Regions from separate parts of the Guptibacillus hwajinpoensis genome, predicted to be linked through region 1. Evidence: riboswitches for the same ligand, from Rfam matches in the RefSeq annotation. Region 1 holds a riboswitch; the other holds the start of a gene.
What was found. A riboswitch is a leader RNA that binds a small molecule or an ion and turns the genes downstream of it on or off. The one in region 1 is predicted to bind S-adenosylmethionine.

Region 1 (4,991 bases):
TGCTCTGGAATTAGCTAGAGAGGGAGTAAACGTTGGGTTAATTGCCCGTACAGAAAGCAAACTGAAGGAAGTTGCACAGGAAGCGGAAACGCTAGGAGTGAAGGCATCAGTTGCGACTGCTGATATTGCGAATATAGAGGAAGTAGATCAGGCAATCGATCACTTACAAAATGAATTAGGCTCAGCAAACATTCTGATTAATAATGCGGGCATTGGATTAAATGGATCATTCTTAGACCTTAAACCAGAAGACTGGAAGCACACGTTTGAAGTAAATGTATACGGTACGTACCACGTCACACGGGCCGTTTTACCCCAAATGATCAAGAGAAACAACGGGGATATTTTCAACATCTCCTCAAGTAGCGGTCTTAAAGGGACAGCTGGTTCTACTTCCTATAGCGCTTCGAAATTCGCAATCCAAGGGATGACCGAAGCACTGATGCAGGAAGTGCGTCGAAATAACATTCGCGTGTTTACACTTAACCCTAGTCTAGTCGCAACTGAGCTTGTATTTGGCGATAAACTTGATGAACAGGATAAAGAGAAATATATGCAGCCGGAGGATTTAGCTGAATATATGGTTGGGCAGCTAAAGCTCCATCCTCGGATTTTCATTAAACAATCGCTGCAGTGGGCCACAAATCCATTTTAAAAAAATGTAACCCGTTAAGCGCAAAAAGAAGGGGAACGTCCATTTTATATTGGACGTTCCCTTTCTCCATATACTCAGCGCCATTTTTGATAAATTTCTTCTATATCATGAGGTCTCGTTCTGCAACAACCTCCTATTAAACGCGCTCCCACCTGAAACCACCTTTTAGAGTCTTGATCCAATTCGGAATGTGATTGCTCTCCCTGCCATGTTTTGGAGCTAGATTCATAAACTTCTCCGGAATTCGGGTAAACGATAACCGGTTTTTTTGTGTGGCTATTTACCTCTTTAATAACCTCTTCTACAAATGAAGGAGAAGCGCAATTCACTCCGATTGCAGCAAGCTGCTTTATCTCTCCAAAACGTTTGGAACACTCCTGTAATGGTGTCCCATCACTAATTTCCTTTCCATTTCTAATAGAAAAGGAAAGCCAGGCATAAGTATGTGGAAATTCTTCTAACAACGAAAGTAATACGTTTGCTTCTTGAAGAGAGGGAATTGTTTCAAATGCTAACAGATCAGCTCCTGCGTCAATTAATGCTTTTATTCTTGAACGGTGAAAATGAGCTAATGTATCGTCAGAAACGCCATAATCCCCTCTATACTCTGAGCCGTCTGAAAGAAATGCTCCATAAGGTCCTACTGATGCAGCAACAAGAGGTTTAGGCCTGGTCAATTGCTCATTCTGCTCCCAGAAATCATCACGCGCTTTTCTTGCTAGCACTACTGTTTTCTTAATTAACTCGATCGATTCCTGCTCGTTTAAACCACGTGCTTTAAGCCCATCTATTGTTGCCTGGTAGCTAGCGGTTATTGCACAGTCCGCTCCAGCATGGAAATAATCTAGATGAACTTGATAGATTAATTCAGGGTTCTCAAGTAATACCCGTGCTGACCAGAGAGGATCATTTAAATCACATCCATAATGTTCCAGCTCTGTTGCAAGCGCACCATCTAATATCATAATCGAGTAATCACGCAAAATGCCTTCAATAGGATCGTTTTTCAGTAACATAATTGACTCCCTTTCTCTTCATAGATTTAGTTAGATAATAGCTCCCATAACAAAAAGCAATAAAAGGAAAGCCACAATACAGGGCAATTCTCTGTGTAGGGTCAAAAGCGATCCCGATCAACGAAGCGAGACAGAGCAGAAAAGCAAGCACAGGGACGAGAGGATATAATGGAGTCCGATATCCCAGGTCTTTTACCGAATACCCTTCTCTTATAAATTGTTTCCGAAAGAGAAATTGTGACGCACAAATGCTCATCCACACCACTACCACCGCAAGACCCGAAATCGAAACGAGTACAACATAGACTGTATCTGGCGCAATCACGCTAGATAAGAGAGCTAGCACCCCGCCTAACATACTAAACATCACGGCATTTAGCGGGACACCCTGTTTATTTAGCCTGGAGAAAAACGGTGATATCGTTCGCTTATCTGCGAGCGACCAGAGCATTCTTGAAGAAGCATACAACCCGGAATTTGCAGCAGATAAGATCGCTGTTAAAATAACGAAGTTCATAATATCGGCTGCAAATGGAACACCAATCCGTTCAAGAACAGCCACAAACGGGCTTTCTAATACGCCAGCATCTGAAGCTGGAAGAAGAGCTGATAAGACGAAGATCGAACCGACAAAGAAAATAATTAATCGAAACACCGTAGTACGAATAGCTTTCGGAATTGTTTTTTCTGGATCTGCTGTTTCTCCAGCTGCGATACCGATTAATTCTGTTCCAGAGAAAGCAAAATTCACCGCTAACATGGTCATAACTATGGCAAATGCACCATTTGGAAAAATACCTTCATTCGTAAAATTGGAGAAAACCGATGTGTGTGTACCTGATTCCATCGGGATAAAACCAAAAATTGCTGCTCCCCCTAAAATAATAAAGAGGATAATTGCTAATACCTTAATGAGGGAGAACCAGAATTCTGTTTCTGCGAAAAATTTAACGGTAAGCACATTAATCACAAAGATTAATGCGGCGAACAATCCACTCCACATCCACACACTGATGAATGGAAACCACCGCTGCATCAGCATCCCGGCGGCAGTAAATTCGGAACCGAGAGCTACTGTCCAGGTTAGCCAATATAACCACGCCACCGTATACCCGGTACCTCCTCCGATGTACTTAGCTGCATAACTATGGAAAGCGCCTGTTTCTGGCATATGTACAGAAAGCTCCCCTAAACATAGCATGACAAGGTAAACAACAAGCGCCCCTACTAAATAGGAGAGAATCGTGCCGACTGGACCAGCCTGTTGGATCGTGTATCCAGAACTTAAGAATAGACCGGTCCCAATAACTCCACCAAGCGATAGCATCACGACATGTCGTGACTTCATTTTCCTTTGAAATTCCTGCTTCTCTTCCATTTCATACTCCTTTTCTTCCATCCAGAAAACCCAAAAAACGCACTCTAAAAGAGTGCGTTACTGACAAAATAAAACCGAAGGCTCTCATCTATCAGGTTTATCACCCGCTGGAGTTAGCACAGTATCCGATGGACCTGTTGCTGAGGTTTCAAAGGGCCAGTCCCTCCACCTCTCTGGATAAGAAATTATATTTTAACAAAAATATCAATTTATTAACTATTTGTCAAGGTATTGCCAGATTAATGCGAACGACCATTTTAATCAGGTATCTCACTCATTCATTGTATAGTAATTAAGAAGACATGAATTGTATGTCGAACCATGGATTGCATTGGCAAGTTACCTAATTCATACCTAAACACTCATTGCGATGGTCTAAATTTCTCCATTTAAAAGAAATCCATAAAATTTGTTTCTCTCTTCGACAAAATCCCCTTCAACACCTCAACGTCCTTCTTAGGCCCTTGAAGTAAACCAGCTTCATATAGAAATGCAGGGTTCTGGTATCCAGTCAGAATAGCCGTGAGTGTACTAATATTACAGCGAAGTCCACGTTTTGGTGGATGCTTGCAGGAGGCATTAGTATTATCCCCTTTAAACATCTTTACACCGTCAGAATGAATTTGAAAACTACCATTGTTCCATTCAGCCTGTTCATCAATAATATGTAGAAACAGAGATTCACCCTCATTCAATTCGAATGGATAGAGTTGTAGAAAGGCTTCAACGTCGATAATTCGTGCCATAAAATATGGCTCAACATTTGTTTTCACTTTTGGATTCGAAAGTATGAAAGGAAATGGATCTCCTTCGTGCGTTAGAATCGTTCCACCTTCAATCATGGAATCATGCTGACACAGATAGTTCCATAGACCTCTTCTCGCTTCCCCATCCAGACAGACAAATTCCTCCACTTCAAGGGAACGATCTTTCACTTGATAATACACATACCCAGTTATATTCCCTTCTTCATTCGTATAGCCAGCAAATAAAAACCCTTCTGAATAAACCCGTTCCTTCCACCAGCTTTCAGTGCGCACAAGCATGCCATTGAAGCGTTGAGCAAATTCTTCGTACACTGGATTAAGTGTTTCATACACATTTGTAAGAGCAATTCTACGTACTTTTCCGCCTACTTGAGGTAACGTGTTAAAATCTTCCTTATTTAATTTGAGCTTTTTCCAACTACTAAGCACTTCGAATCCGAATTTGCGATAAAACGGGATGTGAAAAGGATGAAGATAGGATATTGTTTGGCCTTTATTTTTCATTTCTACAAGTGCATGTCGAAGCAGACGTGCAACCCTGCCACCTCTTCTAAACTCCGGATATGTAGCAACTGAAGCAACCCCTCCCATTGCAAAGGACCTGCCGGCAATAAACGTTTCAAAATCAATCAGGTGAAGTTTGGCTGCAAGACTTCCTTCTTCATAATCTCCCCAGATTTCATGCTCACTATAGGCAGCTATCTTCTTCTCTAGATCCTTTTCAGGGATTTTATATTGAAAAGCATATTCCGAAAGCCGTATCGCATCGATTACTTCTTTTTTCTCAAGTTTACGCATGTTCATCCTCCTGTATTGAATGACTTCTTTTCATAACAATAATGAATGGTCCAATAATTGGAATAACCCCTCCAAGTAGTGAAAACACGGCAAGCAAACCAGGGTCAGGGTTGTTCATCTTGATTAAGTCAGATAAGTAGTTCCCATTTCCATCCGGTGCTAAAAAAACACTGCATAGAAAATAAATCCAATCCATAAAATAAGCAAAGAGATTCTTTTCATAACACGCCCCACTTCCTCTACATTTTACTTAAAGCATAGAGTTCGGACAAATTATTCTCAAATATGTGTAGAATTTTTGAACAATTATGGTATACTGATTGTAACAAAACAGTCACAAATTATTCTTAATTCTGACACAAATCATAATTTGTAAG
Region 2 (4,991 bases), 720 kb from region 1:
TTCGCTTCTTCAAGAATTTCTGCGTGAGGAACATTAGATGCACCTACAACAATTTTCTTAGAATCGCCTTCTTCACCTGAACCACCTTCACTGTTTCCACCATTGTTCGAACCACATGCTGCAAGAACAGCTAGTGCAAGAACAGACAAAATCGTTAATATTTTTTTCATCATCAATCTCTCCTTTTCTTCTAATTACCTTTTATCTATTGCTCGTGTTGTAAGATCTCCACCTATCTGGAGAATTGCAACAATAACTAATATGAGGACAGTAGCAACTAACGTCACATCTGGATTGTTCCGCTGAAACCCGTCAAGGTAAGCAAGATTACCAAGACCACCTGCTCCAACGACACCAGCCATTGCTGTGTAGCTTACAAGTGCAATTGCCGTAACCGTTATACCTGAAATGAGGGCTGGCATGGCTTCTGGAAGGAGCACCTTAAAAACAATCTCCCCATTTGAGGCCCCCATGGATTGAGAGGCTTCAATAACACCTTTGTCTACCTCTCTTAACGCAATTTCAACCATTCTTGCGTAGAACGGAGCCGCACCAGCAATCAGGGCTGGTAAAGCAGCATTTGCACCAAGCATCGTACCAATAATATATACCGATAGAGGAATGAGCAAGATGATTAGAATAATAAAGGGAATCGATCGAAACAGGTTAACAATTCCAGCTATTACGCTATTGATGTACTTATTTTCCCAGATGTTACCTCGTGCCGTTAAAAATAATAGTAGACCGAGTAAAATACCCAGAATAAATGTAGCAATTACAGAGATTGCCGTCATGTAGACTGTTTGAAGGGTTGCCTCCCACATATTCTCCCAATAAACGTTCGGAAATAAAGATTCAGCCATTCGTAATCACCTCCGCTTCGACTCCCTGGCTGCGTACATATCGAAGAGCTTCATCTATGACAGCCTGCTCACCCTTCAGGAAGACAGAAAGCTTTCCGTAAGGACCATCCTGAGTATGAGAAATTTTCCCTTGAATAATATTCACTTCGATCTCATACCTCCGAACCAATTCAGTCACGAGCGGTGAGCCTGTCTTTCCTTTCAGGAACGTAAACTGAACAAGTTCTCCAGCGGCATCCTCCGCCAGATGTGCAATCGATTCCTTCATTTCCTCTGGTTCACTTAGTTGATTTACGAAGTCTTTCGTAATGGGTTCCTGTGGATGATGAAACACTTCTAGTACTGATCCTTCTTCCACTACACGCCCACTCTCCATGACTGCAACTCGATGGCAGATCTTCCGAATGACGTGCATTTCATGTGTAATCAAAACGATAGTTAATCCCAGTTTTTGATTGATCTCAGTTAACAACTCTAGAATACTGTCGGTTGTCTTAGGATCAAGTGCTGAGGTTGCCTCGTCACAAAGGAGAACTTTTGGATTATTCGCAAGCGCCCTCGCAATCCCTACACGCTGCTTTTGTCCCCCACTCAATTGAGATGGGTAAGCATTCTCTCTTCCTTCTAACCCTACAAGTTTAATTAGTTCTTCTACTCGCTTACTGCGCTTTTCCTTTCCAACCCCTGAGATTTCAAGCGGGAAAGCAATGTTTTCGCGCACCGTGCGTGACCAGAGAATGTTAAAATGCTGAAAGATCATCCCTATATCTTGTCTAGCTGATCGAAGCTCTTTTTCTTTTAAAGATGACAAGTTATTTCCAGCTACTGTAACAGTACCTTCAGTTGGTCTCTCAAGAAGATTAAGCATTCGTATAAGTGTGCTCTTACCTGCACCACTGTATCCAATCACACCGAATATTTCGCCTTTTTTTATTGAAAGATTCACGTCCTTAACTGCCTCAACCTTTCCTGATTTAGCGAAGAACGTTTTCTTGATACTTTTTAGCTCAATCACATGTCTCACATCCTTTATACATTTACAGGTAGTAACCAGGCTAGATTGATTCCTATTGCCTATCATACCCCGGGTACGACTTAACAAATATGTTTCTATAAAAAATGCCTTCCTGCAGTGAGCAGAAAGGCATGTCATAAACGATGTCTTCCTCTCATTTCTCAAAGCATATGCTTTGCAGGAATTGGCACCTTTTCAAACAAGTTGTTCGACGGTTGCCGGGCTTCATAGGGCCAGTCCCTCCACCTCTCTGAATAAGAGATATAAAATTGAAATTACTTTACTCTGGTTAAGTGCTAAATTGAATTCTAGCATGGTACTTTATGAGTGTCAATTACTGAGCAAAAAGTCACAATAATCAAAAAATGTTCCAAAATGAAAACCATCAGCTAATTTTTCTGATGGTTTTTGCACGCTGTGCAAGGAGTTTATATGAGGGAAGCTTATCAATATCTGCGTTACCGCCACTAATAACTGATCCAATCTTCTCGCCATTAATTCTTCCTGATTTGAAAAGAACAGCAGCAAGTGAAGCAGCACCAGCACCTTCTACAAGGGTTTTATGTCTCTCGAGCATAAATAGAATGGCGGTTGCAATTTCCTCTTCTGACACAGTTAACATATCATCAACGAGATGATCAATAATCGGATACGTTAGTTTCCCGGGTTCTTTAACAGAAATGCCGTCTGCAATCGACTTTACCGATTGTAGCACTTTCGGCCCGGCACCTTTATAACGATTCCATGTAGCAGATGCTTCAGCTGCCTGAACTCCGATGATCTTAACGTGGGGGAAATATGATTTCATTGCGAGTGCCATACCAGCTAGTAGGCCACCGCCTCCTACCGGGACAAGAATCACGTCCAGATCGGGGCATTGCTGCATCATTTCAAGCGCTACTGTTCCCTGACCTGCCATAACGTCAGGATCGTCAAACGCATGGACGAAGGTGGCTCCACGCTCTTTCTGCTCGCACTGTGCCCCTGCAAAGGCTTCGTTGTAAGAATCCCCTTCGAGAACAATTTCTGCACCATAAGAGCGGGTAGCCTCGATTTTACTGATAGGTGTTTGTGCAGGCATAAATATTTTAGATTTGATCCCTCGTTCATTTGCAGCGAGGGCTACTCCCTGTGCATGATTTCCAGCAGAAGCTGCAACAATGCCACGAGCAGCTTCAAGGTCCGTGAGTCTTGATACTTTGTTGTAAGCACCTCGGAGCTTAAAGGATCCCGTGCGCTGCAGGTTCTCCATTTTCAAGAACACATCTTTATTTGTTCGATCATTTAATGTTTTAGACTGCTGAAGCGGTGTTCGATGGACCGCCTGGAGCAGATTCTCCATTGCACTTACAACGTCAACGCCATATTTCTCCTGATAATTCCCAAGATCATTCACTCTCCCACATATTGTTTTTCTTCATATTGACTGATTTTCTCTTCAAGTGACAGTGTACGAGATACTTCATCCCAACCGTTTAAGAGCATTTCTTTCCAGTAAGGATCGATTTCAAATGAAGCCGAAAGTCCATTTCCATCACTGACTTGCTGTTGCTCTAGCTGAACACTGAGCTGGTACCCATTTTTCGACTTCGAAAAAAGTTCTGTGATCGTTTCCTGAGGAAGCGCAATCGGAAGGATTCCGTTTTTCACACAGTTATTATAGAAAATATCAGCAAAGCTTGGGGCGATAACAACTCTGAATCCATAATCAAGCAGAGCCCATGGCGCATGCTCTCGTGAGGAGCCGCAGCCGAAATTTTTACCGGCTACTAGAATCGTAGCATCCCTATACTGGTCTTCATTTAAATTGAAGTCTGAGCGGGGATTGCCATCGTCATCGAATCGCCAGTTGTAGAAAAGAAACTGACCGAATCCCTGACGTTCGATCCGCTTCAAGAATTGCTTTGGAATAATCTGATCTGTATCTACATTTACCTTCTCAAGAGGGTAAACCACACCTGTATATTCATTAATTGGTTCCAGGACTCCTCACTCCTTTCAAACGACAAGAGGTTTTACTTTTCTAGCATCTGTAAATCTACCTTCGATTGCAGCCGCTGCAGCCATAGCTGGACTAACTAGATGCGTTCTAGCGCCATTTCCCTGACGACCTTCAAAGTTCCGATTGGATGTTGAGGCACAGCGTTCACCAGGTGGAACGATATCATCATTCATAGCCAGGCACATGCTACAACCGGCTTCACGCCATTCAAAGCCTGCTTCTTTAAAGACATCATCCAGACCTTCTGCTTCGGCAGCATCTTTAACGGATTTTGATCCAGGTACAACAAGGGCTGTCACGCTATGGTGCACTTTACGGCCTCGTACAATTTCAGCAGCAGCTCTTAAATCACTTAGACGAGAATTAGTACATGAACCGATAAAGACATATTGAATATCAATATTTTGTATCGGGGTACCAGGCTTAAGGTCCATATAAGCTAAAGCCTGCTTAATGGCTTTTTGATCACCTGGGTCCTTATAGTCTTCTGGAAATGGAACTCTTGCATAAACAGAAGATCCCATCGAAGGATTTGTTCCCCATGTGACCTGAGGCTCAATTTCATCTGCAAAAATTTCCAGAACTTCATCGTATTTTGCATCCGGATCCGTTGCGAGCTTTTTCCATTCTGAAACAGCTTCATCAAATGCTTCTCCAGATGGCACATGACGTTTTCCCTTTAAATAGTTAAACGTTGTTTCATCCGGACTAATTAATCCCGCTTTAGCTCCTGCTTCAATGGACATATTGCAAACCGTCATTCGTTCTTCCATCGTCATGTTTCGAATCGCTTCGCCCGTATATTCAAGCACCGCCCCTGTTCCTGCATTCACGCCAAACTTCGCGATCACAGCAAGAATCAAGTCTTTGGCGGTTACACCAGCTCCCAATCTTCCTTTCACTCGTAATTCAATGGTTTTGGGCCTGGATTGCCAGAGTGTTTGTGTTGATAGGACATGCTCGACTTCACTCGTTCCGATCCCAAAAGCAAGGGCACCGAAGGCACCGTGTGTGGACGTATGGCTATCACCACAAACGATGGTTTTACCTGGCTGGGTTAAGCCAAGCTCAGGTCCAATAACGTGGACAATTCCCTGATCAGGATGGTTAA

Region 2: it holds a riboswitch for S-adenosylmethionine, as region 1 does, so the genes downstream of both, ABFG93_RS15640 (methionine ABC transporter ATP-binding protein) here and mmuP (S-methylmethionine permease) in region 1, are expected to answer to the same signal.

Annotation. Positions count from the first base shown of each region.
Region 1 covers NZ_CP156674.1:2,302,143-2,307,133, reverse strand. Annotated here, with positions in the region: gene ABFG93_RS12095 (3-ketoacyl-ACP reductase) at 1-655, shown strand, start outside; gene mmuM (homocysteine S-methyltransferase) at 730-1,671, opposite strand; gene mmuP (S-methylmethionine permease) at 1,646-3,049, opposite strand; SAM riboswitch class I at 3,131-3,233, opposite strand; gene ABFG93_RS12080 (GNAT family N-acetyltransferase) at 3,439-4,614, opposite strand; gene ABFG93_RS12075 (hypothetical protein) at 4,607-4,810, opposite strand.
Region 2 covers NZ_CP156674.1:3,018,427-3,023,417, reverse strand. Annotated here, with positions in the region: gene ABFG93_RS15650 (MetQ/NlpA family ABC transporter substrate-binding protein) at 1-170, opposite strand, end outside; gene ABFG93_RS15645 (methionine ABC transporter permease) at 195-863, opposite strand; gene ABFG93_RS15640 (methionine ABC transporter ATP-binding protein) at 856-1,878, opposite strand; SAM riboswitch class I at 2,030-2,139, opposite strand; gene ilvA (threonine ammonia-lyase) at 2,264-3,274, opposite strand; gene leuD (3-isopropylmalate dehydratase small subunit) at 3,271-3,861, opposite strand; gene leuC (3-isopropylmalate dehydratase large subunit) at 3,877-4,991, opposite strand, start outside.